Regions from separate parts of the Frischella perrara genome, predicted to be linked through region 2. Evidence: riboswitches for the same ligand, from Rfam matches in the RefSeq annotation. Region 2 holds a riboswitch; the other holds the start of a gene.

Region 1 (16,813 bases), 550 kb from region 2:
TGCCTGATTATCTATATCATTTGGCCATAAAAATAATAATTTCAAATCATTCCATATTAACTCTTCACCAGCCTTGCATAAATAATCGTTATTTAATCGTTGTGTGGAACTAATTAACCAAGCATTAGGATAATATTGCTGTAAGATAGATAAACCACCGATATGATCATTATGTTCATGACTGATAATAATCCCCTCAACATTTAAACCATGCCACCTTAAAAAAGGAATAACAATACGTTCAGCAGCTGAACTATTTTGCCATTTTGCTCCAGTATCATATAGGATTGCGGCTTTCCCTTGCCGAATAACGACTACAAGACCATGCCCAACATCGAGCATATCTATCTGCCAATTAGGCTGATTTCTTTTCAAAATCGGAGTAATGAGTATTAGTAACATTAACAAAATGGTAATGTAATAATAACGCCAAAGGCTCAATCGCCAGATAATGAGAATTAACCAACCACTAATGCTTAATAAATAATAGGACTGTTCAAAAGTAATCCAATAAGATTTAATCTGTTTCAATATGATAAATAAATAATACAAAGATTGTTCTGCAATGAAACCAAACCAAATAATTAAATAGTGACAATGAAGCAAATCACAAATAATCATAAATAAAATAGCTGGAAAGGTTATAAAGGAGATAATAGGTATTGCAATTAAATTAGCAACAATACTTACACTACTAATACCGTTAAAAATAAACAATTGAATAGGTAATAGTAAGAGTGTTAACAATAACTGTAATCGTACTAATTGCAATAAGTAATATCTTTTCTGTCGAAAATACTTGATAGGAAACCAATGAGCAATAAAAGTTAAACAAACAACGGCATAACATGATAACCAAAAACTTTCTGACAAAATCATAAATGGATCGATAATAAGCAATATAGCAATAATACGATTAATCATTTGCCAAGATGTGATTTGGTAATTTTTATAGCGAAAAAATAACCATAATGTTAATGCTAAAATTGCACGTAATGCGGGAGGATTTAGTCCAGTTAACCATGCATAAATCACTGCAATAAACCAACCTAATATCAATGGTTGCCAGTGACTTATAATATTAATAGGTAGAAGAATTTGTAAAAATCGCATAGCTCGGTTAGCAATATAAGCTACAAGTAAAATATGCATACCTGATATTGCCATTAAGTGAGCTATCCCTGTTTCAAACATAACTGTTTTATGTTCTTGCGTTAAATGGCTACGATCACCAAATGCTAGCGCCAAAAAAATGTCACTAAAATCAAAAAGATTGATATAAGGTAATATTAAATTAACAATAAATTGCCGTGAATTAATCGTATTCTCAACTAATTCAGCTTGTTTTATACTTCCTGTTAGCAATTTTCTATTTGCTATTGCAAAACGTTGGCTATCAAACCCACCTTCATTGAGATAACTATGCACAACCTTAGTTTTTACACTCATATCCCATATTTGTCCGGCAAATGGTAACTCTTTATTGTTCCATACCAGCACTATTGGAAGTGGGTAATCAATTGCTTTTTGATTAACATGTGTAATATTAAAAGTTACATTTTTAGAATATTCCTCAATAAAATTATTCTGAGAGTTTAAACTAACAACTTCGGCACGAATATTTATATTTTTATCAATATAATGACTTACTAATTGCAAATATTCTTGTGCATGATGAGTTGACCATAAAAAACCTATTCCAATAAAGATTAAAGGAATAAATTTGAATCTTCTAACAAGATAAAAAAATATATAGGTTAATATCAAAAAAATCAGGCACAAATACCATATCAAATTAGAAGGTAATGCTGATAAAAACAGTAAAGGTAAACACCCTAAAGTAAATAATAAACAGATAAAATCATGAGAAATTGAGTTAGGCAAATGATACCTTTAATAAACAATTTATTTATAGGTCAGAATACATGATGAAATACTAAAAATAATTTGATATTAAAAAAGTAGAAAATAGTTCGCAATTTATTTCGGTAATTCAATAATTCTTTCAGAATAGATATCTATTAATTCTAAATAAAATGTAGAAGAGTGAAATGATATAAGTCATTACAATTTTATCTATATAGAAAAGATTGCAATACTTTTCAGTTAGAAAATAACATTGTTATCATGATTTTAGAAACATTCAAAAGCGTCCATTCCTAAAAGAACAAACGCTTTTAAAAATCAGGTTTATAGAATTTTATTAACAAGTTAAAATACCTTACGATCTATTATTAACTCTTTCTCTTAATTCTTTACCTGGTTTGAAGTGTGGAATATATTTTTGTCTAACTTCTACTTGACCACCAGTTCTAGGATTTCTGGCTTTCCTTGGTGCACGATAATTTAACGCAAAACTACCAAATCCACGGATTTCAACACGATCGTTAGACTCCATAGCAGCAGTGATCTGCTCAATAATATCTCGGATTGCTTCATCAACTAATTGAACCGGAAGATGCGTTCGCCAATTGGCGATTTTTTCAGTTAGATCTGATCTGTTCATGAGTAGTACCCTTTTTATTTTTGTTGTAGCTAAGCTAATTATTTTATTGTTATATAAAAATTCTAATAATGTAGTTTATGAAAATTAAAAGAGGGCGTGCCCTCTTTTAATTTAAACATATTTGAATAACTTTAAAGAATTATTCTGATTTTGATGCTGCTTTGAATGCTTCAGCCATCGCATTAGTGAATGATGCATCATCTTGAGACGGTGCATTGTTTACAGCTGCTAGGGCTTCTTTTTCATCAGCTTCATCTTTAGCTCGAATAGATAAAGCAATCGCACGAGTTTTACGATCTAGATTTACGATTTTAGCTTCAACTTCGTCGCCTGCTTTCAATACAGTTGTTGCATCTTCGATACGTTCACGAGCAATATCTTGTGCTTTAAGATACCCATCAACACCTTCAGAAATTTCAACAGTTGCACCTTTAGCATCAACAGAAGTTACTTTACCTTTAACAATCATGCCTTTTTTGAAATTGCTAGCAAAACTATTAAATGGATCTTCTTCTAGTTGCTTAATACCTAAAGAGATGCGTTCACGTTCTGCATCAACTTGTAGAACAACGGCTTCGATATCATCACCTTTTTTATAGGCTTTAACAGCTTCTTCACCTGGAACATTCCAAGAAATATCAGAAAGATGAACTAAACCATCAATACCACCATCTAAACCAATGAAGATACCAAAATCAGTGATTGATTTAATCTTACCACTCACTTTATCACCTTTGTTATGTGATTCAGCGAATTGTAACCAAGGATTTGGTTTACATTGTTTTAAGCCTAAAGAAATACGACGACGTTCTTCATCAATTTCAAGAACAACAACTTCAACTACATCACCAAGGCTAACAACTTTAGATGGGTGAATGTTCTTATTAGTCCAATCCATTTCTGAAACGTGAACTAAACCTTCAACACCTGTTTCAATTTCAACAAAGCAACCATAATCAGTTAGGTTGGTTACTTTACCTGTTACTTTAGTGCCTTCTGGATAACGTTTAGCAATAGATACCCATGGATCTTCGCCTAATTGTTTTAAGCCAAGAGAAACGCGCGAACGGTCACGGTCAAATTTCAATACTTTAACTAGAATTTCTTGACCAACTTCAACCACTTCACTTGGATGTTTAACACGTTTCCAAGCCATATCAGTAATATGAAGTAAACCATCAACTCCACCAAGATCAACAAAGGCACCATAATCAGTAAGATTTTTGATAACACCTTTAACTTCTGAACCTTCTTGTAATGTTTCAAGAAGTTGTTCACGTTCTGCACTATTTTCAGATTCGATTACTGCACGACGAGATACAACAACATTATTACGTTTTTGATCTAGTTTAATAACTTTAAGTTCAATTTCTTTACCTTCAATATGAGAGGTATCACGTAGAGGTCGAACATCTACTAATGAACCAGGAAGGAAAGCTCGAACTCCATTAAGCTCAACTGTAAAGCCGCCTTTAACCTTACCATTGATAACACCTAATACTGTCGCTGCATCTTCTACAGCTTTTTCTAATGTAAGCCATGCTTCGTGACGTTTAGCTTTTTCACGGGATAAAATTGTTTCACCAAAGCCATCTTCAATAGAATCAAGGACAACATCAACTTCATCACCAACTTTAACTTCTAATTCGCCTTGGGCATTTTTAAACTGCTCTACTGGAATTGCTGATTCAGATTTTAAACCAGCATCAACTAGTACTACATCTTTATCGATAGCGACGACAATACCGCGGATCATATTACCAGAACGTGTATCAAGTTGATTTAAAGACTCTTCAAAGAGTTGAGCAAAAGATTCAGTCATATTTATTTACTTTTTAAAATTAAAATAACGTCCATCTAGCATCATGCTTAATGGGGGTTGTTAATAATACTTCATCACATCCTTTGATAAAGTCACATTCATAAATTAATTTTGCTTTTAATTATTTTTAAGGCCTGTTGGAACACTTCATCGATTGTCAAATCTGTTGAATCTATCAAAAATGCATCTGAGGCAGATTTAAGTGGCGCAATGGTTCGATTACGATCTCGCTCATCCCGGGCTTTAATTTCATGCAAAATCTCGTCATATATAGCACAAATCTTATTTTTTTGCAACTGTTTCATTCTTCTTTCTGCTCTTGCTTCTGGACTAGCATCCAAAAAGATTTTGACAGGAGCATCGGGAAATACAACTGTTCCCATATCTCTTCCATCAGCAATTAGACCTGGTTTATTCCTAAAATCTCGTTGCCGTTGTAATAATGCTTCTCGAACTTTTGGTAACGCTGCAATTTTTGAAGCCATTTCACCTATTTCTTGTGTGCGGAGCTTGTCAGAAACATCAATATCATTTAATAAAACATGAACACCCGATTCCATTGTTACAAATTTAAGTGGTAGATTTAAAGCATGAGTTTCTAAAACATCTTCACTATCTAGAGAAATATTGTGATCTAAAATCGATAGTGCTAAAACACGATAAATTGCACCAGAATCAAGTAAATTCCATTTAAAGTGTTTCGCTAATAAAACACATAATGTTCCTTTACCTACTCCGCTTGGACCATCGACAGTAACAACCGGAATATGTGTGGAGTTTATAATCGTTTCCATTATTAATACCTTTTATAGTTAATTTTGTAATTTTAGCACATATCAATTTTTGCGACTCAATAACTAATTATAAGCAAAAAATCCCCAAAGTCATTCATGTTCGCACTGCTTAGCAATCCCAAAATATTTAGATTGGTTGTATTAAAGTTAATGATAATTATTAATAGTTTTAGCAACTAATGTTAAATTATCTAGTTTTATTCTAATAATTTAACAAAAAAAATGATTAAAATTCGTGTTAGAAAAAAAAATTTTAATAATATTGCAATATTTTAGTATTTTCCTCTTTTCACATCGAAAAAAAGTGCTAATATACGCGCCCTTGTTGAGGAATTTATTTGTGCTATCAGAACTATTTACTATTGGCAATCTAACGATTAAGAATCGACTTATTGCGGCTCCAATGGCGGGTATTTCTGATTTGCCATTCCGTTCTTTATGTTATAAATACGGTGCAGGGTTAGCTTTTTCAGAAATGTTTTTAGCTAATTCGCAAATTTGGCATACTGAACAATCAAAACAAAAGCTCGCTAACTCGCAAGAGCTTGGCATCAAAGCAGTACAAATTATAGGTTCTGATCCAGATGAAATGGCGAAAACCGCTATTTTGAACATGAAATCTGGTGCAGAGTTAATTGATATTAATATGGGATGCCCAGCTAAAAAAGTTAATAAAAACTTAGCTGGTTCGGCGCTTTTGCAATACCCTAAATTGGTAGAGCGAATTCTAATGAGTGTGGTACAAGCTGTTGATGTACCCGTTACTCTTAAAATTCGTACGGGTTGGAACAAAGCTAATAAAAATTGTTTGGAAATCGCACAAATTGCCCAAAAATGTGGTATAAAGGCGATTACTATTCATGGCAGAACTCGCGAGTGTTTATTTAAAGGTTTTGCTGAATATGATTCGATTAGACAAATTAAACAATATATCTCCATTCCTGTAATTGCTAATGGAGATATCATAGATCCTGAAAAGGCGGAAGAAGTTTTCCAATATACCAAAGCTGATGCTATAATGATCGGCAGAGGAGCATTAGGTAGGCCTTGGATCTTTGAAGATATAGCGTTCTATTTACAATATGGAAAATTTAAATCAGAAAAGAGCATTGATGAAATAAAAACTATTGTTTTATTACACTTAAAAGCTCTACATCAATATTATGGTGAAAAGAAAGGATTGCAGATTGCAAGAAAGCATGTAATTTGGTATACCCAAAACTATGCTGGGAGCGATCATTTTAGGCGCTTATTTAGTGTCATTGATAATGCTAATCAGCAATTCGATGCACTAGAAGCATTTTTTCAAGAAATTAAATTTTAATTAAAGAGTTAAAAATACTATGTCAGAAATTCGTGTTACAGCTGAAGCGTTAAAATTCACAACTGTTAACTCTCAAGAGCAAATTACTCAAAAACCGTTACGAGATTCAGTCAAACAAGCATTAAGAAACTATTTATCACAATTAAATGGTCAAGATCCTACTGATCTTTATGATCTTGTTTTGGCTGAAGTAGAACAACCGTTTCTTGACATGGTGATGCAGTATACAAGAGGTAACCAGACTCGTGCAGCAAATATGCTTGGTATTAACCGAGGTACTCTACGTAAAAAATTAAAACAATATGGAATGAGTTAATTCTTATTAAACACATTACCAATCTAAGAAGGCGCTTAACAGCGCCTTTTTAGATTTTGCTTCAATTTATTTTGTTTTTACTAACTTTTTTAAAATGTAATTTAATATAATTTTATACAATGGTAAAAAGAACACACCACAAATTAATATTTTAAATCCGTAATCCATTATGGCTATTTCTACCCAATGGGTCGCCATATAAATATCACCACTATGATAAAATGCAATTGCAAAAAACAGAAGCGTATCAATGGCATTACCTACAATAGCTGATGCAGTTGGAGCAACCCACCAACGATAATTTTGTCGTAAATGATTGAAAATGGTAATATCCATTAATTGACCAACTAGGTAAGCAGCAAAACTGGCTAAAGCAATCCTAAATACAAACATATTAAAATCGCATAACGAAGATAGCCCCGTCCAATCACCATCTGAAAACAATACAGAAATAACGTAAGATAGAATCAACGCCGGTATCATAACGACTAATATTATTTTTCTAGCTAAATTAGCACCAAAAACCCGAATAGTTAAATCAGTCGATAAAAAAATAAATGGGAACGTGAATGCTCCCCATGTTGTATTAAATTCAAAAATAGTAAACGGAATTTTAACTAAATAATTACTAGAAGCTATAATCAAGATGTGAAAAAAAGCTAATTTTAATAATACATTGTGGTTTTTCTGTAAGATACTTGGAAACATATATGTCCTTTTTATAAAAATAATATGGGGTTAGGGAACCCAGTAAGGTTAAATAAACTAATTAGCATTTCTTATTAGTTAAATACTCATTCAACCCCTTTTCGCGTAAAACACAACTCGGACATTCACCACAACCTTTTTCTACTCCATTATAACAAGTGTGAGTATATTGTCTGATATAGTCTAGACATCCTAGCTCATCAGCTAAGGCCCATGTTTCAGCTTTTGTTAAATACATCAAAGGAGTAATAATATTAAAAGCGTAATCCATCGCAAGATTCATGGTAACATTCATTGACTTAATAAAGACATCTCGGCAATCTGGATAACCACTAAAATCTGTTTCACAAACACCAGTAATAATATCTTTTATTCCCCGACTCTTGGCATAACATCCAGCTAATAGAAGAAACAGTGCATTTCGCCCATCAACAAAGGTATTAGGATAGGATTGAGAATCCTTAGCAAATTCAACAGCCATTGTTGAATCAATTAATGCATTATGTGTTGTTTGTTTAATAACAGAAGTATCTACAATTGTATGTAAAACACCTAAATCTTCTGCTATGAATTTAGCTTTTTCTAATTCGATAGCATGTCGCTGCCCATAATTAAAACTGATGGTTTCCACATTTTCAACGCCATAACGATTTATCGCTTGGATCAAACAAGTTGTAGAATCCTGCCCTCCTGAAAAAATAACGAGTGCTTTATTAATTTTTTGCATGAAATTACCTTTAAAAAGATAAAATGGTTATAGATAAAATTCGAATAATTGATGTTTATATTTCATTTTTAAGATTGAAAAATCACCCTAAAAATCTACAAAACAAAACTAGAGCTTCATTTATAAATGAAACCCTCTAATGTCATTGAAAGAAATGAAATATTTTTTAAAATACCTGCTACTAGCGGTTATCAATTTTTTCTGGGTATAGATCATGATTAGCTAAACGATTAAAAGCAATTTCTTGCCATTTCGTATTTGGCTTACCATAATTTGCATAAGGATCGATTGATATTCCGCCTCGTGGTGTAAATTTACCCCAAACTTCTATGTATTTAGGATCCATTAATTTGATTAAATCTTTCATGATAATATTTATGCAATCTTCATGAAAATCACCTCGATTACGAAAACTAAATAAATATAGCTTTAAAGACTTACTTTCCACCATTTTTATATGAGGAACATAAGAAATGTAGATTGTTGCAAAATCTGGTTGACCTGTAATAGGACAAAGACTAGTAAATTCAGGACAGTTAAATTTAACAAAATAATCATTATCTAAATGTTTATTGTCGAAAACTTCTAGAATTCCAGGCGCATAATCTTGCGGGTAACGAATAGATTGATCACCTAATAAGGTGAGATTTGAGTTAGTCATAAACTTCCTTAGTTTTTTTATGTGGGAGGATTTCGAACCACAGAATACAAAGTAGCACTAGTAATTATTAGTGCTACTCAACTAAACATAAACCTAAAATTTAATTAAGATTCAAGATTTTTTTCCACGCGTTCACGGAATTTAATACCTGGACGGAAAGTCACAACGCGACGAGCGGTAATTGCGACATTTTCACCTGTTTTAGGATTACGACCTGGGCGAGACTTCTTATCTCGAATCGCAAAATTACCAAAACCTGATAATTTCACGGTTTCTCCTTTTTCTAAGGCAACTCTTATTTCTTCGAAAAAGAGTTCCACAAGAATTTTAGACTCTTGACGATCGATATTAAATTTGTCTGTTAGACGTTCTGCAATATCAGCTTTAGTTAATGTCATAATTATTATTCTCTTAATAATGCTTTGAAACGATTTTGTAATGCAATAATACAATTGCTTACAATGTGAGTTATATCCTCATCTTCAAGTGTACGTGTTTTATCCTGCAAAATCAAACTGATAGCCAAACTTTTTTGACCTGCTTTGATATTTTCACCTTGATACATATCAAATAAGTTAACAGCAATAAGCTGTTCACCACCAATACTTTTACATACACTTAATACATCAGCAGCACAAACATCACTATCCACGATGATCGCTATATCTCGTCGATTAGCTGGATATTTAGATATATCCTGTGCTACGGGTACAGATTTTTGATTAATTTTATCTAAAATCAATTCAAAAACAAGTGTTTTACCGTTTAATCCTAATTTCTTTTCTATTTCAGGGTGAATGACACCTAAATAACCGACTTCTTCATTGTTTATATAAATCGCGGCATTTTGACCAGGATGCAAAGCCGGATGTTGTGACGGTTTAAATTGAACCTGATCTGCTAATCCACTAATTGCTAAGAGTGATTCAACATCCCCTTTTAAATCGAAGAAATCAACAGCACGTTTCTTAATATCCCAGTGGTCTTCATATTGATTACCCGTTATAACACCTGCTAGCAATGTTTGCTGATTAACACCAAATTCTGAATTATTGTCTGGAACAAAACGTAATCCTGTTTCAAACAATCTTATGCGCTGTTGTTGCCTATTTTGATTATATACAACAGCCCCCAATAAGCCCGACCAAAGAGATAAACGCATTACCGACATTTCACTCGAAATCGGATTTGGTAAAACAATAGCTTCTTGATTTGGATGTAATAGACTCTGAATTTTAGGATCAACAAAACTATACGTGACAGCTTCTTGATAACCATGGTTCACTAACAAATTTTTGAATTTATTTACAGAAACGTTTTTTTCAGAGTTATGTTGCATTACTAATTCAATATTCAAATGTTCATTTGGTATATTGTTATAACCATAAATTCGGGCGATTTCTTCGACTAGATCTTCTTCGATTTGAATATCAAACCGCCAAGTCGGAGCCTTAATTTGCCAGCTATTTTCGTTAGATATTACTTCACAGCCAAGTCGAGTAAGAATATCAACAATACGTTGATCATCAATATGATAACCGATTAATCTATCAATTTTGGCTCTACTTAAATGGATTATTGCGGGTTCCGGTAACTCATCCGTATTCGTAGCATCTATAATTGGACCCGCTGAACCACCACAAATAGCTAATAATAGTTCAGTTGCTCGTTCCATTGCTTTATATTGTAGAGATGGATCAACACCACGTTCATAACGATGTGATGCATCAGTATGTAAACCATATTGTCTTGCTTTACCAGCAATAGCAAGTGGTGAGAAAAAAGCAGATTCTAAAAGTATATTTTTACTTTCATTTGAAATACCTGAATCTTTACCACCAAAAATACCTGCTAATGCCAACGCCTTTTTATCATCTGCAATTACCAGTGTATTGGCTTTAATTTCAATTTCATTGCCATCAAGTAATACGAGTTTTTCATGCGGATGACCATAGCGTACTGTTATAGCGCCTTCAATTTTATCTAAATCGAAAGCATGCATAGGATGACCTAATTCAATAAGAACATAATTAGTGATATCAACAACAATGTCTATTGAACGAATACCACTACGGCGTAATTTTTCTTTTAGCCATAATGGTGTTGGAGTTGTTACATCAATCCCTTTAATTATACGTGCTAAATAACGAGGTGCAGCTTTAGGCTCTAAAACAGACACAGATATTTTATCTTCAATGGTGACCTTAGGCGTTTCAAATTGTGGTACAGTCAAACTAATATTATTAATTGAGGAAATATCACGAGCAATACCCATAATACCAAAACAATCCGCACGATTTGGTGTGACACTAATTTCAATCATCTTATCGTTTAATTGTAGATAATTTCTGATATCTTCACCAAGAGGAGCATCTTCAGGTAATTCAATAATACCATTATGGTCATCAGAAATAGCTAATTCAGAATAAGAACATAACATACCCTCTGATGGTTCACCACGTAATTTGGCTGCTTTTATTTTAAAGTCACCGGGTAAAACAGCGCCAACTGTGGCACATGCTACAGTTAAACCTTCACGACAATTAGGAGCTCCGCAGACAATATTTAGAAGCTGATCTTGACCGATATCAACTTTCGTTACACGTAATTTATCTGCATTTGGATGTTGGTGACACTCCACAACTCTACCTACTACAACTCCCGAAAAATCACCAGCAACATTTTCTATATCATCAACTTCCAAACCAGCCATGGTAAGCTGATCGCATAATTGTTCACTACTTATTGCTGGATTAACCCATTCACGTAGCCAACTTTCACTAAATTTCATGTTTGGTCCTCCAGACTAATTAAATTGTTTTAAAAAACGTAGATCATTTTCAAAGAAAGAACGTAAATCAGTTACGCCATATCGTAACATTGTTAATCGCTCAATTCCCATACCAAATGCAAAACCACTATATACTTCTGGATCAATACCTACATTACGTAAAACGTTCGGATGAACCATTCCACATCCTAATACCTCAAGCCATTTACCATTTTTTGCTTTAATATCTACTTCAGCCGAAGGTTCAGTGAAAGGAAAGTAACCTGGTCTAAAACGAATTTCCATATCATCTTCAAAGAAACAATGTAGAAAATCATGTAATAAACCTTTTAAGTGAGTAAAACTAATGTTTTTATCAATCAACAATCCTTCCATTTGATGGAACATTGGGGTATGAGTTTGATCATAATCATTACGATATGTTCTACCTGGAGCTATAATTCGAATTGGTGGTTTCTGTTTTTCCATAGTACGGATTTGTACCGTAGATGTTTGAGTGCGTAACAGGCGATTAGCGTCAAACCAAAATGTATCATGATCTGCTCTTGCTGGATGATGGGCTGGAATATTTAACGCATCAAAATTATGATAATCGTCTTCAATTTCAGGTCCATTTTCAACAACAAAACCAAGCTTACCAAAGAAATCAATCAATCGATTGACAGTAAGAGTAACAGGATGTAAACCACCTATTTCCATTTTACGGCCAGGCAATGTCACATCAATGGTTTCATTTGCTAATTTTGCATCTAATAATGCTCGTTCTAATAAAGCTCTTTTCTCATTTAAAGCAGATACAACTTCTTGTTTAGCATCATTGATTTTTTGCCCAACCATCGGACGTTGATCTGCTGGTACATCACGTAATGAAGCCATTTGTAAGGTAAAATGACCTTTTTTACCTAAAAAATCAACTCTAATTTGTTCAATTGCATTAATGTCTTGTGCATTGTTAATTGCCGACTTGGCTTTGTCGACCAATTCAATTAATTGAGACATAGCATCCTCTTTATTTTATTTGTTAAAAACCTACCCACAACCAAATATTTTGATCTATTTTACTTTTATGTTGTTACGTTTCATTTCATAAAAGTAGCAATAAAAAAGGCCTCTATACGAGGCCATTTACAATTTATTTTCGTTTTCATTTTGCCTCAAAATGAATTCACTTTACAAAGTCAAAAAAGAAACGAAAAAAAACTGCATTAATCATTAATATTTTATTTCCATTTATAAGGTTAGATAAAAATGAGGTCGAATTAATTCGACCTCATAAAAACTATAATGCTGCTTTTGCTTTTTCAACTAAAGCGGCAAAGGCATTTTTATCAAATACCGCAATATCAGCAAGGATCTTACGATCGATTTCAATTGAAGCTTTCTTAAGACCGTTAATAAAACGGCTGTAAGATAAACCACATTGACGCGCTGCTGCATTAATACGGACAATCCATAATTGACGGAATTGACGTTTACGTTGACGACGGTCACGATAAGCGTATTGACCAGCTTTAATAACAGCTTGGAATGCAACACGATATACACGAGAACGCGCACCATAATAACCTTTAGCTTGTTTTAAAATCTTCTTGTGACGAGCACGAGCAATAACACCACGTTTAACGCGAGCCATAATATTCTCCTTAAATAATTAAACGTGTGGAATACACGCTTTGACTAAACCTAAATCACCTTTTGATACCATGGTTAAACCACGTAGATGACGTTTACGTTTTGTCGATTTCTTAGTTAAGATATGGCTTTTGTTAGCTTGCTTGTGTTTAAATCCACCTGAAGCTGTTTTTTTGAAGCGTTTTGCCGCTCCACGTACAGTTTTAATTTTTGGCATATTAAATACTTCCACATCCGCATTGTTAATAACATAAAATAGAAGGTGATATTTTTATTTTCATAAAAATACGCTTGTCAAAACCTTACTATTTTTTCTTTGGCGCTAAGACCATTATCATTTGACGACCTTCAATCTTAGATGGATAAGATTCAATGATTGCCAAATCAGCTAAGTCTTCTTTAATGCGGTCAAGCATTTCAGTACCTAACTGTTGGTGAGCCATTTCACGACCGCGGAATCGTAGTGTTACTTTAGCTTTATCACCATCTTCAAGGAAGCGTATCAGGCTGCGGAGTTTTACCTGATAATCTCCCTCATCTGTACCAGGTCGGAATTTAATTTCCTTAACCTGAATAACTTTTTGCTTTTTCTTCTGTTCTTTTGTTGCTTTGCTCTTCTCATAAAGGAATTTGCCGTAGTCCATAATACGACAAACTGGCGGTTCTGCGTTCGGGCTAATTTCAACAAGATCTAAAGATGCCTCTTCTGCCTGCTTAATCGCTTCATTTAAACTAACAATTCCGATTTGTTCGCCATCAACACCAGTTAATCGGACTTCTTGTGCAGTAATTTCATCATTAATTTTATGTGCACGAGTTGTTTGAATACGTTTTCCAGCTTTAATACCTAAATCCTCCAATCAAATACAATAACAAAACCAGATCATTTTATTCGCTGATCGGGTCCAAAGAACGAGTACGAATTTCGTTGAGCAGTAATTCTACAACATGTTCAACTTCAAAGCTACCAAGATCTTTACCTTGACGTGTACGAACTGACACTTTTCCGGCTTCAATCTCTTTATCGCCACATACGAACATATATGGAACACGTTTTAAAGTATGTTCACGTATTTTAAAACCAATTTTTTCATTACGCAAATCTGCTTTAGCCCGAATACCTGCATCTTGTAGTTTTTTAGTTAATTGTTGAACATAATCAGCTTGATTATCAGTAATATTAATTACAACAACTTGCGTTGGCGATAGCCAAGTAGGGAAAAAACCTGCACAATTTTCAGTTAAAATACCGATAAACCGCTCCATAGATCCTAAAATAGCACGATGAATCATAACAGGAATATGGCGATCATTATCTTCACCAACATAGCTTGCTTCTAAACGTTCAGGTAACATAAAATCTAATTGGACAGTACCACATTGCCATGCTCGACCGATACAATCGTGCAAAGTAAACTCAATTTTAGGTCCGTAAAATGCCCCTTCTCCAGGTAAATATTCAAATTCAATCCCATTTTCGGTTAAGCATTCAGCTAAATCTTTTTCAGCCATATCCCAAATTTCTTCACGTCCAATACGTTTTTCGGGACGAGTCGATAATTTGACAGTGATATCTTTAAAACCAAATGTGCTGTACATATCGTAAACCATTTTAATACAGCTATTTACTTCCCCTCGTATTTGCTTTTCAGTACAGAAAATATGTGCATCATCTTGAGTAAAGCCTCGTACACGCATTAGACCATGCAATGATCCAGAAGGTTCATTACGATGACAGCTACCAAATTCTGCCATTCTTAATGGTAAGTCACGATAGGACTTTAATCCTTGATTAAATATTTGAACATGCCCCGGGCAATTCATTGGTTTAATACAATACTCACGATTTTCAGAAGATGTTGTAAACATCAAATCTTGGTAGTTTGCCCAATGTCCTGTTTTTTCCCACAGCACACGGTCCATCATAAAAGGACCCTTTACTTCTTGATATTGGTACTCTTTCAACTTAACACGGACAAAAACTTCAAGTTCGCGGAATATTGTCCAACCATCATTATGCCAAAACACCATACCCGGTGCTTCTTCTTGCATATGATATAAATCTAATTGTTTACCAATACGACGATGATCACGTTTGGCTGCTTCTTCTAAAAACTGCAAATAAGCGTCTAACTGTTTTTTATCGCCCCAAGCAGTACCATATATACGTTGTAGCATCTTATTTTTACTATCACCACGCCAATAAGCACCTGCTATTTTTTGCAGTTTAAAATGGTGACAAAAACGCATATTTGGCACATGTGGACCACGGCACATATCAATATATTCTTCATGATGATACAGTGCTGGTTTAGCATCTTGAGGGATATTTTCATCTAATATCGTTATTTTATAAGGTTCTTGACGTTGCCAAAAAACATCACGCGCTTGCTGCCATGTTACCACTTCTTTTTTTACAGCATAGTTCTTTTTAGCTAGCTCTAACATACGTTTTTCGAGTGCATCAAGATCTTCTTGTGTTAAAGTATGATCCAAATCAACATCATAGTAAAACCCGTTATCAATAGTAGGACCTATAGCCATTTTAGTATTTGGCCAAAGTTGTTTAATCGCATGACCCAGTAAATGAGCACATGAATGACGAATAATTTCTAATCCATCTTCATCTTTTGCTGTAATAATAGCAACAGTTGCATCGTGCTCAATTAAGTCACAAGCATCCTTTCTTTCACCATTTACTCTACCTGCAATACAGGCTTTAGCAAGACCGGCACCAATACTTTGAGCGACTTCTAATATGGTTACAGCTGTTTCAAATTGACGTTGACTTCCGTCGGGAAGAGTTATTACTGGCATGAATATTCCTTAAAAAACCCCTATTAATGTAGTGGTGTACCCTACGACAGTACACGTGCATTAGCTAAGTCTGTGAATTAATCTTAATCAATGTTAGATACAAATTTTTGGTCGCAAATTATATCATTTATTAAATAGCTTTGAAATAGTCCTCAATTACAACTTTTATTACACTTCATTATAAAAAATTCAAAACAAATATTAGTTTATATAAAATATGTACTTTACATTATTTGAATTAACAATGAAAATATCTCGAAATATTTAAATAACAATTTTTTTATTTATTTTTATAGATTAATTTAAGTAAAGATTTATAATTAAATCAAAATATTAAATAATTTTGAACACTATATGAGTTCAAGGATAGAATATGATTAATAGAAAGACGCTTCTTATATTAAGTTCTTTGTTTATTTGCAACAGTGCCTTAGCAAATGATAACGTGACAAGTGTTGTCGATTCATTTTTTAATTGTGATAATAGCTTTTTCCATCAATTAAAAGATAATGTTGAAGATTTTTCTGTTTATAGCGATCTTAATGTTAAAGATGAAATTGCCTATATTCCAGTAAATGATATCTCATCAGACAATGATTTTACTTACACGTTTAGACAACCAATAAATTATAGAGGTTTAGTATTAACGAGCTACGTAAATAAATACATAAATACCTATAATCTAGGCAAATACTATTATTGGGGATTCATTGTA
Region 2 (16,813 bases):
TTTAAAAAATGTTAATATTCTAAGCCGATTAAGGAAGGAATAAGTGTCATGGTAGCTTGGGTATATTTAATTATTGCAGGTATTTTTGAAGTGATTTGGGTTATTTGCTTGAAATATAGTGAAGGTTTTACTCGTTTGATTCCAAGCATTATTACACTAATTACTATGTCTTGTAGTTTTTTATTACTCTCACAAGCCATGAAAAATTTACCGATGGGTACCGCTTATGCTGTATGGACTAGTATCGGCACGTTAGGTGCAACCGCATTAGGTATTCTGATATTCAATGAATCTATTAACCCAATCCGCCTGATCTGCTTGATTTTAATTGTAATCGGTATTATCGGGTTGAAATTAACTTCATAATAAAAGTAATAACTTGATGAGCAGTTATTAGAATTTATAACGATTGGCTGAATCAAATATAAATCAATTAGCGCAAAAATTAACATATTGAAAATTCAAATAATAGTGAATATTAAGTTAAAAATCAGCACGTTAATATGATGTTTGATTGTATGTTGGTTTAGGTTGCACTATAGTGATTGATTGATAAATTAATTTCTTTTCCAAGCATTTTTGTCATGAATCCTATTTATATAACCATTGGTATGTTGACCTTAAGTAATATGTTTATGACTTTTGCTTGGTACGGTCATTTGAAATATTTAAATAATAAAACTTGGATTGTAGCAGCATTAGTTAGTTGGGGTATCGCATTATTTGAGTACCTATTACAAGTACCCGCTAACCGCATTGGTTATGAAGTGGCAACTGCTGGGCAGTTAAAAATCATCCAAGAAGTCTTAAGTTTGAGCATTTTTATCCCTTTCTCACTTCTTATATTAAAAGAACCATTTAAAATGGATTATATTTGGGCAGGGCTATGCTTGTTAGGGGCTGTATTTTTTATGTTTAGAGACAAGATTTTTAATTAATTACTGAGCTTTTCTCAAATTGAATAATGAGCAATAGCATTGGTTTAAATTACAATGCTATGGCATGAGAAAAATTTGATTATATCGTTCGAATTGAAATATCGGGAAGGATGACTTTCCCTTGAAAATAAAGGGCTGAAGCAATTCGATCAGCAACTTGACGATATAAATTAGCAAATTCACTATCCGGCTGTTTAATAACCGTTGGTTGTCCTTGATCTAAGTCTTGTCGTAATGATCGGTGTAAAGGGATTTGACCCAGCAATGAAGTATGATACTGTTGGGCTAATTCTTGAGCACCATTTTCTCCAAAAATTGTCTCGTGATGACCACAATTCTCACAAATGTGATAACTCATGTTTTCAATAATACCCAGTGTAGGAATATTAACTTTATTAAACATCGCGATCCCTTTTTGTGCATCAATTAATGCAATATCTTGTGGTGTTGTAACAATCACACTGGCTGTTACTGGTATGCTTTGGGCTAAAGTAAGTTGGATATCACCTGTACCGGGTGGCATATCAATGACTAAGTAATCTAGTTCAGGCCATAAAGTATCATTAAGCATTTGTAATAGAGCTTTACTTGCCATTGGTCCACGCCATACCATAGCATTACCTTGTTCAACTAAATAACCGATTGAATTCGTAGCTAAACCATATGCCATAATAGGTGTCATGTGCTGATTATCTGGTGTGAGAGGATGCTGATCGACTGTCCCTAACATTGTAGGTATGGAAGGACCATAGATATCAGCATCAAGTAAACCAACTTTTGCCCCTTCTTGTTGTAAAGCTAGCGCCAAGTTGACCGCTGTGGAAGATTTACCCACACCCCCTTTTCCTGAACTGATTGCAATTATATTTTTGACATTTTTTATTGCTTGCTGTTCATTAGCCCGTTTTAATGTTGCAATGTCATAATTAATAGACCAACGAATTGCTTTAGCATGAGTCTGTTTTAGGATTTTGTCGGTCGTTTCTTGTTGTAACACATCAAATGCAGTCTGCCATGGAAAAGGCATTACTAATTTAATAATTAATTCATTTTCTTCCCAACTACATTTTTTTATAGCATTAAGTTCAAGCAAATTCTTAGCTAATGTGGGATGGGTAAATTCAGATAAGATTGATTTAATGGGAGAAATATCGATAACAGACATAGTAACTAACCTGATAATCAAACTATTTATGATTTTATTAGTGCAAATTATGGCACAAATCTAGCGATAATCCTATGTTTGTTGTAGTATTTACAGATTATTTGCTCAAATATCTCTTGCAGGAATATTGAGCGGAGCATAATATCAATATCCTTAATATATAATCCTGAAGCAACAAAAAATCAAAAGGTATCAAAGATGACTGACAAACGTAGAATTCTGGTAACGTGTGCCCTGCCTTATGCAAATGGCTCAATTCATTTAGGTCATATGCTTGAGCATATTCAAGCCGACGTATGGGTTCGTTATCAACGCATGCGTGGTCATGAAATCTATTTTATTTGTGCTGATGATGCACATGGCACACCAATTATGCTTAAAGCGGAACAATTAGGTATTACGCCTGAGCAGTTAATTGATCAAGTTAAGCATGAACACCTCCATGATTTTACAGGTTTTAATATTAGTTTTGATAATTATCATTCAACACATAGTCCTGAAAACCGTGAACTATCTGAACTGATTTATGATCGGTTAAAAAATAATGGTTACATTAGAACTAAGGTCATTTCACAACTGTATGATCCTGAAAAACAGATGTTTTTACCTGACCGTTTTGTTAAAGGTACCTGCCCTAAATGTAAATCGCCTGATCAATATGGTGATAACTGCGAGGTATGTAGTGCAACTTATAGTCCAATTGATTTAATTAATCCTAAATCTGTTATTTCTGGTGCGACACCAATTATAAAAGATTCCGAGCATTATTTCTTCGATTTGCCAGAGTTTAAAGCTATGTTGCAAGATTGGATTCGTTCTGGTTCTTTACAAGCACAAGTTGCTAATAAAATGCAAGAATGGTTTGAATCAGGTTTACAACCTTGGGACATTAGTCGTGATGCACCCTATTTTGGTTTTGAAATTCCTGATGCTCCAGGTAAGTACTTTTATGTTTGGTTGGATGCACCAATTGGCTATATGGGATCTTTTAAAAATTATTGCGATCGAACGCCTCATGTTTCTTTTAATGATTTTTGGCAAAAAGACTCCACCACTGAATTGTATCACTTTATCGGCAAAGACATTGTTTATTTCCATAGTTTATTTTGGCCTGCAATGCTTGAAGGTAGCCAATATCGTAAGCCTAGCAATATATTTGTTCATGGTTATGTTACTGTTGATGGCGCGAAAATGTCCAAATCAAGAGGTACATTCATTCAAGCGAATACTTATCTAAAATATCTCGACCCTGATTGCTTACGCTACTATTATGCGGCTAAATCATCAGCAGCAATTGATGATATCGATCTTAATCTTGAAGATTTTGTACAACGCGTTAATAGTGATATAGTCAATAAAGTCGTAAACATAGCTTCACGTTGTGCCGGTTTCATCAATAAGCGTTTCGATGGTAAATTATCTCAAACTGTTTTAGACCAAGACTTGTATGATCTATTTTGTCAAAAAAGCGTTATTATTGGTGAATATTTTGAAGCAAGAGAATTAGGTAAAGCCATACGAGAAATTATGGCCTTGGCCGATGAAGCAAATCGTTTTATTGACGAAAAAGCGCCTTGGATTGTAGCTAAGCAAGAAGGCCAAGATCAGTTATTACAAGATATCTGTTCTTTGGGAATTAATTTCTTCCGTATTCTTATGACTTACCTTACACCAGTAATCCCGGCGTTAAGTCAACGCAGCGAATCTTTCTTAAACACAACCTTAGAATGGGATACTATTGGTCAACCATTAATAAATCATAGTATTAATAAATTTAAAGCATTATTTACTCGTATTGAAATGACGAATATTGAACAAATGATTGATGAAACTAAATCACTATTAAATACCCCGACTCAACCAGCTAGTACTATTGAGCAACAACCTATTGCAGAAACAATCAATTTTGATGATTTTGCCAAAATTGATTTGCGTGTTGCATTAATCAAAGAAGCTAATTTGGTCGAAGGTTCTGATAAATTATTACAACTAACACTAGACTTAGGTGGTGAGGTTCGTAATGTATTTTCTGGAATTCGTAGTGCCTATCCAGATCCAAAACAACTTGAAGGAAAATTAACTGTTATGGTTGCCAATCTTGCACCACGTAAAATGCGGTTTGGTATATCACAAGGAATGGTACTATGTGCTAGCGGTAAACAAGATGATGATGGTTTATATCTATTATCTCCTGATTGTGGTGCTAAACCTGGTATGAAAATTAGCTAATTAAATTAGATTACACTAACTAAACATATAGCTTTTAAAAGGGAATCATGCAAGATTCCCTTTTCTTATATAATTATGGAATTAGCAGTTAATTATTTTTAGGGTGTAATTAACCATACTCGACCATAGTGATTATAGTAACCAGCCAGATTTCCCGCTTGTTCACCTATGCCTTGATACATATCTAGGTGTTGTCTTCTAATCGCACCACCAATATCCAAAGCAATCATTAATCTTAATTCTCTCTGTCCACGATATACTCCTTTGTCATCCAATAAAGGGGTATCCACAAGTAATACAGAACCTGCCGGCACAATTGTTTGATCTGATGCAACCGATGCTTGCGCAATTAATGGAACTCCAGTAGAACCACTCACCAATGCATTACCTTGTGGTTCAAAAAAAACAGCTGAGGCATTTTTGATCAATAAATTCTTAACAACTTGTTCATCTTGTTTCTCTGCCCAAGCCTTGATAGCCTGAATTGATATTTTGTGACGATCGATTTCACCTTGTTCAATTAATAACCGACCAATACTTTTATAGGGATGCCCATTTTTACCATTATAGCTAAAGAAAATGGGTGGAAAGCCATCCTCAAAATCAATATATCCACTACCTTGTACTTCCATAATGAAATTATCTATTAATGAATCGGTATAAGCTATTTCAAGTTTTTGCCCATCCAATGCCCCTTCATATATTTCTAATCGAGAAGGTAATTGTTTCGAAAAATTGATGGGTTTTGCATATAAAGGATAATGGTATTGAGCTTGAGGCTTACGACGCGCTTTCATAATTGGTGTATAATATCCTGTTAAAAGGACATTGCCCCATTTATCTTGGCCCTGTAATTGATAACTGTTCAATCCGACCAAATTAAGTTGATTTGTTGTTAAGCCTCTTATAATCCATTGATTAATTCCATCATAGATTACTTTGTTTTTTTGAAATAGTTGAGGTGAATACTGTTCAATGAGCTTAACCTGTTCTAAATAACTATCAATATTAACCGGTCTACCTAATTGAGGGTAAGTTAAATTATATAATTTAGATAATTTACCATCGGTATATTGCTGCCCTTGTTGGGTTGGTTGATAGTGACATGCTGATAATAATACAATGAAGAATATGTATTTCACCGCCAGTTTATTTATATTGTTTAATGTCTTTCCTATCCCCATTAACACCTCACTGTCTCGCCTAAATAATTGATAACCTTATAATACAATTCATAATATTATATTTTTGAATATACCCTTAAAAATTTTAATAATATCTTAGAAAAACATTGAAATAGAGATTTATTATCTTTAATATTTCAAGGCTGTTAATCAATGAAACCATTAACTAAGGAAAAAAGATACCATGAATTCCATTAATAATACTGGGTCTTCACAAGAAAAGAAACTTAAACGCAATCTATCTAATCGCCATATACAATTGATTGCAATTAGTGGTGCTATCGGAACAGGGTTATTTATGGGATCAGGCAAAACGATTAGTTTAGCAGGTCCATCTATTATTTTTGTCTATATGATTATTGGATTTATCCTATTCTTTGTGATGCGAGCAATGGGTGAGATCTTATTATCTAATTTAAATTACAAATCGTTTAGTGATTTCGCAGCAGATTTGTTAGGGCCATGGGCTGGCTTTTTTACAGGTTGGACTTATTGGTTTTGTTGGGTGATTACTGGAATCGCTGATGTTGTAGCGATTGCTGGATATGCACAGCATTGGTTTCCAACTTTAGAGGCATGGATACCAATGTTGATCTGTATTTTTGTCCTGTTATCACTTAATCTACTGACGGTAAAAATGTTTGGTGAAACTGAATTTTGGTTTTCGATGATAAAAATCATCGCAATTTTAGCATTAATTGTTGTGGGTATTATTTTATTACTGACATCCTATCATTCTGAACAAACCAATACATCCGCAGCTTTGAGCAATCTTTGGCAATATGGCGGTCTTTTCCCTAATGGCATGATGGGATTCTTTGCTGGTTTCCAGATTGCAATTTTCGCCTTTGTCGGTATTGAGTTAGTTGGCACCACAGCTGCAGAAACTCAAGACCCAACTAAAAATCTGCCTCGTGCGATCAATTCTGTCCCATTACGCATTATTTTCTTTTATGTGTTTGCATTAATTATTATCATGACAGTTACACCTTGGGTTTTTATTTCAGCAAATAAAAGCCCGTTTGTTGAATTGTTTACATTAATTGGATTACCTGCTGCTGCCAGTTTGATCAATTTTGTTGTTCTTACATCTGCCGCATCTTCAGCAAATAGTGGTATCTACTCTACAAGTCGTATGCTATTTGGATTGGCCCGAAAAAATGATGCACCTTCAATTTTTGGACGGCTTTCAAGGCGATTTGTACCCGCAAATGGATTAATGTTCTCTTGCCTCTGCTTATTGAGTGGGGTTGTTTTAATTTACTTAGTCCCTGATGTTATGACAGCTTTTACGATTGTAACGACAATATCCGCCATTTTATTTATGTTTATATGGTCAATAATTTTATTATCTTATATCCAATATCGTAAAAAACGTCAGCAACTTCATCAACAATCATTATTTAAAATGCCAGGTGGCATTATGATGTGTTTTATCTGCTTAGCTTTCTTTGCATTTGTTATTGTTTTATTAACTTTCGAGAACGATACTCGACAAGCACTATTAGCAACGCCAATCTGGTTTTTAATTTTAGCGATAAGTTATGGCATTCATAGAGCAATTGGTAAGACAAAACAAACAAATTAATCCTTTATCGGTACAGTTGCCTATTTATCTCAATGTACTCTTTACAAACACATAACCGCCATAGTTTGGCGGTTTTGTTTTTTATATTTATCTTTTTGTAACGCACTTTCATGGCTTATGTTATGATAAATTAATTGACTATAAAAACTAATTGACTTGTTAAATACATTATGGCCTATACATTAACTTTTAACGATTTACCCGAAAATATTAAAAATTGGCAAGCACTGCCATTATCATTAAATGGCTGTGAAATCATGCCATTAGATTACAATGCTGGCAAAACTGGGTGGATTATTTATGGTCGTAAGTTAAATAAGACTCTTGTTTCTAAGTTTCAAAATAAACTAGCTATGCCAATTGTTATTGTGTCTTCATGGCAGGTCAAAAATTACCAAGTTATACGTATTGCTGGCGTCATGCCGAAAAAAGCACAAACTATTGCTAATGAATTAGGTATTGATGTGGCAAGTATTAATCATCTACCCTCTCTTCGATCTGAAGGTTTGTTAGTAATGGATATGGATTCAACCGCTATAAAGATAGAGTGTATTGATGAAATTGCCAAGCAGCATGGTTCAGGTGATTTAGTCTCCAAAATCACAGAACAAGCAATGCGAGGTGAAATAGATTTTGCTACTAGCTTAAGAAAACGTGTCGCAACATTAAAAGGTGCCGATGTGGCGATATTAGAATCCATTAAAAACAAATTGCCATTAACATCTGGATTGACATTTTTAATCAAAGAGTTGCATAAACGAAATTGGAAGATCGCAATTGTGTCTGGTGGATTTACCTATTTTGCAGAACATTTAAAAAGCAAATTAAAATTGGCAGAAGTCTATGCAAATGAATTGGTAATTAATAATCAACAGAAACTAACGGGTAAAGTAAAAGGTCAGATTGTTGATGCAAGATTCAAAGCAAAGATGCTACAAAATCTAGCTCAACAATTCAATATACCAATAGAACAGACTGTGGCTATTGGAGACGGTGCTAATGATTTAATGATGATTCGTATAGCAGGATTAGGTGTTGCTTATCATGGCAAACCTAAAGTAATCCAAAAAGCTAAGAATAGTATTAATTATGCTGATCTAACAGGATTGATGTGTATTTTATCAGCCAGTATTGATAGTCAAGGTTAGATAATGATGTTATGAAATTAATAATATGTATTGTTAACTTAAATCAGCGTTATTTATAAATTAAGTTTAGGAGTATAAATTTGGCAAAGGCTGTAAAACGCGCTTATGTCTGTAATGAATGTGGTGCTGATTACTTACGCTGGCAAGGTCAATGTAGTGAATGCCACGCTTGGAATACAATTACCGAAATTAGACTTGCTGCGGCAAATGCACGCACTAATGACCGATTTAGCGGTTATGCTGGTGGTGTTGGTCAGAGCAAAATACAAAAATTAGTCGAGATAAGTTTAGAAGAGTTACCCCGCTTTTCAACTGGTTTTTCAGAATTTGATCGCGTACTTGGTGGCGGTGTTGTCCCCGGTAGCGCAATATTAATCGGGGGTAATCCCGGAGCTGGCAAAAGTACATTATTATTACAAACGATGTGTCGCCTTTCTAGTAGTATGAAAACATTGTATGTTACGGGTGAAGAGTCTTTGCAACAAGTTGCAATGCGTGCTCATCGTTTGGGTTTACCTACCGATAATATAAATATGCTTTCCGAAACAAGCATAGAGCAAATTTGTTTGTTAGCTGAACAAGAACAACCTCGGCTTATGGTAATTGATTCAATTCAAGTTATGCATATGGCTGATATTCAATCCTCACCAGGAAGTGTCGCCCAAGTTCGTGAAACGGCTGCATACTTAACACGTTTTGCAAAAACCAAAGGAATTGCAATTATCATGGTAGGGCATGTTACAAAGGACGGTTCACTGGCTGGACCAAAAGTACTTGAGCACTGTATTGATTGTTCAATATTACTGGATGGTGATTCTGATTCACGTTTTAGAACTTTACGTAGTCATAAAAACCGCTTTGGTGCAGTAAATGAACTCGGTGTGTTTGCCATGACTGAACAAGGCTTAAAAGAAGTAAGTAATCCATCAGCTATTTTTCTTACGCGAGGGGAAGAAATGTCCTCTGGTAGCTCGGTTATGGTAATTTGGGAAGGTACTCGTCCTTTACTCGTCGAAATACAAGCATTAGTCGATCAGTCTCATTTTGGAAACCCAAGGCGTGTAACTGTTGGATTAGAGCAAAATCGATTAGCATTATTACTGGCTGTTTTACATCGTCATGGTGGCTTACATATGGCAGATCAAGATGTCTTTGTGAATGTCGTCGGTGGCGTTAAAGTAAACGAAACTAGTGCCGATTTAGCTTTAGTTGCAGCTCTAGTTTCTAGTTTACGTAACCGCCCATTACCACAAGACTTAGTTATTTTTGGAGAGATAGGCTTAGGTGGAGAAATTCGTCCTGTACCTAGTGGACAAGAACGAATTGCCGAAGCAGCTAAACACGGTTTCAAACGTGCGATTGTACCAATAAGTAACATGCCTAAAAAAACATCTGATAATTTAAAGGTATATGGTGTTAAAAAGTTGTCCGAAGCATTAGATATCTTAGCCAATTTAGACTAAATTATTAGTAAAAAATTATCATTCTATATTGGCAAGTTTATGCGTTTGAATACTCAACTGCCATTTATTATTTTGTCTTCCTTGATTGAGTTTTCCTAATAATTCTAATGTTGGCAATAATGCCATTTGGCCATTTTGTTCACAAGGCGAAAGATAATACCGTTTTGCTTCTATGCGTTGTTCCATTGCCAAGCAAAATTCAGCGATATCTTTTGCTTCTTCAACAACAATTCGCACTTCATCGGCTTTGATTAAAGGTGCATCATGATAACGTCGCCAATAATGGTATTTAGGACTTACCGCAATATAATCAATTTCCGAATAAACTGATTTTAAACCATTAGTTTCGATGGCAACATAATATCCTAACTGTTTTAAGCGTGTGACAAGTTCAGGTAAATATTTTTGTAATGTCGGTTCCCCGCCAGTAATGATAATATTTTTTGCCGAGTAAGTGAGTACTCGCGTTAGTATCGCTGTTAAAGATAATTTTTGAAAATTATCAAAGTTAGTATCACACCAAGGGCATCGTAAATTACAACCGCCAAAACGTATAAAGATTGCTGGCATGCCCGTATTATATCCTTCTCCTTGTAGCGACTGAAATATTTCTACTATCGGAAAATTTGGCATATTATCACTCACTATATTGGCAATAAGAAGTTGGCGTTTCCCATAACGTTACCGATGAAATCGGTAGATATTGCTTGAGAACGTTAAATATAAATTTACTCATACCTTCTGCCGTTGTTCGGCAAGGAAAAGCAAAGGTTTTCCGTTGCATTTTTTGCAATAGGTCAGCAATTTGGCTTTCATTATTATTATGCTGATTATATAGGAATGCATGATCTAGTTTATCAATCACGTGTTGTTTAACAGTTTGTTTTATATCAGCGAAATCCATTACCATATCAGCACTGCTACCCTGTTCAATGAGGTTAGCTGATATTTCGATAATTAAACGATAAGTATGTCCATGTAAATTATGACATTTACCATTGTGTCCATCCAACATATGACAAGCGTCAAATTGAAATTCTTTAGCAATTTTATACATAATAAGCTCGGATTTATAATTAGATTACATTATAGAAATAAAATAATTTTTATTAACAATGGGGATTAATCAGTATGCAATGAGGTGAATTAAAATATTTGATAAGTAAGATCTGTAACATCAATAACTCCTAGTTTTTTTACGTGGGATGGATTACGAACCACGATATCAATAAAATTATAACGATAAAATAGTAAAAGATTGTTTTACATGTGATCATTTAAATAACAAAGGGGATAATAAAACAAAATCTGTTTAAATTCAAATAACTTATTTTATCAAGTTGTATTTATCAATAATTTAATTAGTAAAACTGATAATGCCATGTCTAAACATCATTAAATCGATTCATTATTGTAAATTATATGCTTCCCCAACATGTTGCTGATTGAATTCAATGAGTGCCAAATTCATTGAATTAGAGATATACTAAACACATTATTTCACTATTGATAGGAACAATTATGTCAAAGCAAATAAGCTATTCTTCATTAAATAATGAATTGAAATCCTCACAAATAGGTGTTAATGCCTCTGAATTACATGGATTGCTTACTGGAATTATTGCGGGTGGAATACAAGATAAAAGCTGGCAAGTATTACTTAATGATATGCTAAATAATGGGCAATCACTTGCAGGTGAATTATCAACATCAATTGAACATGTTTATGAACAAATCAAAGAACAACTAGCTGATGATAATTTTGAATTTCAGCTATTGCTCCGCGATGAAGGACTTTTTGAACAAATTGATGATATGGTTGATTGGATTAATCACTTTTTATTGGGTCTAGGATTAGCACAGCCACAATTAATGAAAGTTAAAGGTGATGTGGGAGAAGCAATTTATGATCTGCGTCAAATTATCCAATTAGGCTACGATAGAGATGATGATCAAGAAGAGTTAGCATTCGCTTTTGAAGAAATTCTAGAATATGTCCGTATGACTGTCATTTTATGTTATGACGAATTTACTGATCATTATTCATCAAAAGTTCTTCATTAATCACTAATGAATTCTTAAACCAATAAAGATAAATCAGGAAAATAAATAATTTAATAATTAATAGGTTGAAAAATGATTAACGATATAATTATGCGCCGTAATAAGCTTTTGGCAAAAATGATTGATAACAGTGCTGCTATTTTTTTTGCAGCGCCTGAAGTCGTAAGAAGTAATGATACTCATTATACCTACCGGCAAAATAGTGATTTTTGGTACTTAACATCTTTTAAAGAACCTGAAGCGATTTTTATTATAATAAAAGAATCTAACAATAAACATCAAACTATTTTGTTTAATCGTACCAAAGATACTCTTGCTGAAATATGGACAGGTTATCGCTTAGGTCAACAAGCAGCACTGTCGCAATTGCAAGTTGATGTTGCCTACCCATTTAGCCAAGCCGAAGAGCTACTACCTAAAATTGTTAGTGGTAAACAAGCTATCTATCATGCTAGCCAACTTTACGATTATGCTGACAATATTGTTAATCAATTAATGGATAATTTAAGAAAAGGTTTAAGACATAACCTTTTTGCTCCACAATCAATAATTGATTGGCGACCTATATTGCATGATTTACGTTTATTTAAGTCTCCAAAGGAAATTGAATTAATGCGTAAAGCAGGGAAGATTAGTGCACTTGGTCACATTAGAGCTATGCAAAAATGTAAGCCCAATATGTATGAATATCAATTAGAATCAGAAATTCTGCATGAATTCGCTATGCACGGCGCTAGAAATCCGTCATACAATACTATTGTTGGAAGTGGTAATAATGGATGTATTTTGCATTATGAAAATAATGATCAACAATTAAAAGATGGTGATTTAGTTCTAATTGATGCTGGTTGTGAATATGAATATTATGCAGGCGATATTACAAGAACTTTCCCGATAAATGGAAAATTCAGTCAGGCGCAACGTGAGATTTATGATATTGTCCTTAAATCACAATATAAAGCAATTGAATTATTTAAACCCGGAACGTCCATTAAACAAGTCAATGATGCTGTTATAAGAATCATGGTTGAAGGATTAGTTAAATTGGGCATTATGCATGGTAGTGTTGATGAGCTAATAGAAAATAAAGCTTATAATCAATTTTATATGCATGGATTAGGCCATTGGCTAGGAATTGATGTACATGATGTAGGTGACTATAAAACAATTTATCGAGAACGCATTCTAGAGCCTGGTATGATTATAACAGTTGAACCAGGTTTATATATTAATAAAGATGCAGATGTGCCTGTTCAATATAAAGGAATTGGAATTCGTATTGAAGACGATATTTTAATCACTCCAAACGGTAATGAAGTTTTTACAGCTGAAGTTCCTAAAGAGCCCGAATTAATTGAAGCCCTTATGAATTCTTAATAAAAGAATGGAATGTAATAAGTCAGTTAATATTAATTAACTTAATTGTCAAATTTAACTGATTTATTACGATTAAAAATTACTTTTGTTTTTAAGTCTTTTTTCATACGTGGAGGATATTTCCATCTTTTCATTGCTTGAATAACTGAACGGTTAAAAATATTATTTGGTTTTGCCTCAATAATACGAATATTATCAACATTTCCATGATTATCAATATCAAACATAACAATCACATGTCCGTCTATTCGCATATCTAAGGCTCGTCTTGGATATTCTGGTAAACTACGACTAATTGCTGTTGGCATTTCAGAGTATTGGTTATTCTCTGATATAGCTGAAGCGGTGGATACATCAGAACGTTTTTCAGTCATAATTTCCTGTTTGACTTGAGCCTTAGATACTTTATGTTTGTTTACTTTCTTATGAAATTGTTTTTTTGGTTTATTAGGTTTTTCTTTTATCACTAAAGTTGGTTCGTTAGGAGTAACAACTGGTTGTTTGATTTTATTTTCTACAATAATATCTGGTTCAACTTCTTTTTCTTTATCTTCTTTTTGAACTATCGCTTTTTCTGTTTCATCAGGTGTAGGTAACTCTTCATTATTTATGGTATTTTGGGCTAAAGATTGCTGTGGAGCTGCCATAATAGAAAAATCGATCATCATAGCCTTTATTGATTTATCACCATCCAATGAAAGCGCTGATTCGGAGAACAAAGACCCCATAAGAATAAGTACAATGATGATAAAATGTAAAAATGTCGCTATTAATAATACAATAGAGAGATTATTCTTATTTTCTATCGGTTTACAGATTTTATCCATTTCTCAACCAGTGTAAAATACAATTTTAATAACAAATAGGTAGGTAATTTTAAATGAAAATAAGTATCATTTATAGTATTTTTTTTTATTTAAAACCGATATATTAATCAACTTATATTGTTGTAATTAAGCTTTTATCGCATAATATTATAATAAATGAAATTTTAAAATGTCGATAGGCAGTTAAAGAACTAAAAATGACAATGAAAAAAATAATTGACCTTGTACGTGATGATTTAAAGAAAGTAGATCAAGTAATCATGTTGCAACTAACTTCTGACGTTGCTCTAATAAATCAACTGGGTAAATATATTATAGACGGAGGAGGTAAACGTATACGCCCCATTATAGCGCTGTTGTGTGCTAAAGCTTTAGATTCTGAAGATGATAAACATATTACAGCCGCAGCATTTATTGAATTTATTCATACAGCAACTTTATTGCATGATGATGTCGTAGATGAATCAATATTAAGGAGAGGTCGTTCAACAGCGAATACGCTTTTTGGTAATGCTGCAAGTGTACTTGTTGGAGATTATATTTATACTCGTTCCTTTCAGATGATGGTAAGTGTTGAATCAATTCGAGTTCTAAAAATAATGTCAGAGGCTACAAATATTATTGCTGAAGGTGAAGTTCAGCAATTAATGAATTGCAATGATCCTGATATTTCAATGGAACAATACCTTCAAGTTATCTACCGTAAAACAGCAAAATTATTTGAAGCTTCTTCCCATATTGCTGCAATCATAAGTAATGCAACAGATGAAGTTGAAATAGCGTTAAAAGATTATGGACGTTATCTTGGTACAGCTTTTCAGATTATTGATGATATGCTTGACTATTCAACTGAAGATGCAAATGCATTAGGTAAGAACTTAGGTGATGATCTTAACGAAGGAAAACCGACTTTACCTTTATTACATGCCATGCATCACGCTAAGGATCCTGAAGATATAAAATTAATACGCACAGCGATTGAAACAGGAAATGGTAGACATTTGTTGGATAAAGTACTAACCATCATGCAAGAATGCCATTCCCTTGAATATACGTATAAAATTGCCGAACAAGAAGCACTAAAAGCGGTTGAATCTTTAAATATATTAGCAGATTCACCTTATAAGGAAGCGCTAAGGCAAATAGCTTTATTATCGGTACAACGTAATTATTAATTATGTATAACCTATTATTTTATGAACTAAATTAGTTCGTAAAGTAGTTTCGATTCATAATTCTATAAAGTCAGTCGATAATAACTGACTATCTCTGTTTATATATTTAGTTAATTGATACTTTTTAACATTATTATAACTATCTGAATAATCTATATTATCAGTTAGATACTAAAAATATTACATCATTCTGTTAATTATTATAAATAAATCGCATATTTTTTGATAAAGATGTGAAGTAAAAACTAAATTAACAATAAATAAAGCAATTTCATTGTTATTCAAAAGTATATTAATAAGAGCAGGGAAATATTTTGAATATTAAAGCAACGCCAATAAGATGATTTAAAATTAACTTTCTATAATTTATAAATAAATTAGTACGAGGACATCATTTATGATAATAATAAGGTAAGATTTAGACTTAAAATGAATATAAGGTTAGTGGGTATTGGAGTATTACATTATGAAAGGGTAAGGACTAATGGCTATGATGAACTAATCAGGAATCAGAATCTTAATCTTAATTTTAGTCTTATAAATTAAGATAGATATGGTTTAATGACAACAATATAACAGCAATAAAAAAACCCCATCCTTTCGGACGAGGTCTGTATTTTATAGTCTGGCGGTGACCTACTCTCACATGGGGTAACCCCCACACTACCATCGGCTCCACGGCGTTTCACTTCTGAGTTCGGCATGGGTCAGGTGGGACCACCGCAACATCGCCGCCAGACATATCCTGTCTAACTTCTCTAACTCTTCAGAACAAGCTCTTCTTTCCAAAAACAACTCCGAGTTGTAAGGTTAAGACTCTCGGCTCATTAGTATCAGTTAGCTCAATGTATCACTACACTTACACACCTGACCTATCATCGTCCTAGTCTCGAACGGACCTTACTGAATCTCTTCAGGGAAAACTCATCTCAAGGCTAGTTTCGTGCTTAGATGCTTTCAGCACTTATCTATTCCGCACGTAGCTACCGGGCAATGCAATCGGCATCACAACCCGAACACCAGCGGTGCGTTCACTTCGGTCCTCTCGTACTAGAAGCAAACCCTCTCAATTTTCCTACGCCCATGGCAGATAGGGACCGAACTGTCTCACGACGTTCTAAACCCAGCTCGCGTACCACTTTAAACGGCGAACAGCCGTACCCTTGGGACCTACTTCAGCCCCAGGATGTGATGAGCCGACATCGAGGTGCCAAACACCGCCGTCGATATGAACTCTTGGGCGGTATCAGCCTGTTATCCCCGGAGTACCTTTTATCCGTTGAGCGATGGCCCTTCCATTCAGAACCACCGGATCACTATGACCTACTTTCGTACCTGCTCGAGCCGTCACTCTCGCAGTCAAGCTAGCTTTTGCCATTGCACTAACCTCCTGATGTCCGACCAGGATTAGCTAACCTTCGTGCTCCTCCGTTACTCTTTGGGAGGAGACCGCCCCAGTCAAACTACCCACCAGACAGTGTCCCTTGCCTCGATTCAGAAGCATAGGTTAGAACATCAAACATTAAAGGGTGGTATTTCAAGGTCGACTCCATGCATACTGGCGTACACATTTCTCAGTCTCCCACCTATCCTACACATTAAGGCTCAATGTTCACTGTCAAGCTATAGTAAAGGTTCACGGGGTCTTTCCGTCT

What was found. A riboswitch is a leader RNA that binds a small molecule or an ion and turns the genes downstream of it on or off. The one in region 2 is predicted to bind preQ1.
Region 1: another riboswitch for preQ1. It lies ahead of queF (preQ(1) synthase); the one in region 2 lies ahead of queD (6-carboxytetrahydropterin synthase QueD).

What each region holds. Positions count from the first base shown of each region.
Region 1 is NZ_CP009056.1:852,599-869,411, reverse strand. It holds gene FPB0191_RS03830 (DNA internalization-related competence protein ComEC/Rec2) at 1-1,884, opposite strand, end outside; gene FPB0191_RS03825 (integration host factor subunit beta) at 2,222-2,506, opposite strand; gene rpsA (30S ribosomal protein S1) at 2,646-4,328, opposite strand; gene cmk ((d)CMP kinase) at 4,427-5,122, opposite strand; gene dusB (tRNA dihydrouridine synthase DusB) at 5,463-6,446, shown strand; gene fis (DNA-binding transcriptional regulator Fis) at 6,466-6,762, shown strand; gene FPB0191_RS03800 (7-cyano-7-deazaguanine/7-aminomethyl-7-deazaguanine transporter) at 6,829-7,470, opposite strand; gene queC (7-cyano-7-deazaguanine synthase QueC) at 7,532-8,197, opposite strand; gene queF (preQ(1) synthase) at 8,379-8,858, opposite strand; PreQ1 riboswitch class I at 8,861-8,905, opposite strand; gene FPB0191_RS03785 (integration host factor subunit alpha) at 8,963-9,256, opposite strand; gene pheT (phenylalanine--tRNA ligase subunit beta) at 9,262-11,649, opposite strand; gene pheS (phenylalanine--tRNA ligase subunit alpha) at 11,665-12,648, opposite strand; gene rplT (50S ribosomal protein L20) at 12,929-13,282, opposite strand; gene rpmI (50S ribosomal protein L35) at 13,301-13,498, opposite strand; gene infC (translation initiation factor IF-3) at 13,587-14,126, opposite strand; gene thrS (threonine--tRNA ligase) at 14,170-16,098, opposite strand; gene FPB0191_RS03750 (hypothetical protein) at 16,472-16,813, shown strand, end outside.
Region 2 is NZ_CP009056.1:300,803-317,615, reverse strand. It holds gene sugE (quaternary ammonium compound efflux SMR transporter SugE) at 49-366, shown strand; gene FPB0191_RS01520 (DMT family protein) at 585-938, shown strand; gene apbC (iron-sulfur cluster carrier protein ApbC) at 1,018-2,103, opposite strand; gene metG (methionine--tRNA ligase) at 2,302-4,332, shown strand; gene mltA (murein transglycosylase A) at 4,431-5,516, opposite strand; gene cycA (D-serine/D-alanine/glycine transporter) at 5,701-7,104, shown strand; gene serB (phosphoserine phosphatase) at 7,275-8,252, shown strand; gene radA (DNA repair protein RadA) at 8,333-9,715, shown strand; gene FPB0191_RS01485 (7-carboxy-7-deazaguanine synthase QueE) at 9,734-10,348, opposite strand; gene queD (6-carboxytetrahydropterin synthase QueD) at 10,353-10,772, opposite strand; PreQ1 riboswitch class I at 10,897-10,942, opposite strand; gene FPB0191_RS01475 (YecA/YgfB family protein) at 11,237-11,779, shown strand; gene pepP (Xaa-Pro aminopeptidase) at 11,852-13,156, shown strand; gene FPB0191_RS01465 (TonB family protein) at 13,198-13,983, opposite strand; gene ispB (octaprenyl diphosphate synthase) at 14,181-15,158, shown strand; rRNA gene rrf (5S ribosomal RNA) at 15,782-15,897, opposite strand; rRNA gene FPB0191_RS01450 (23S ribosomal RNA) at 15,965-16,813, opposite strand, start outside.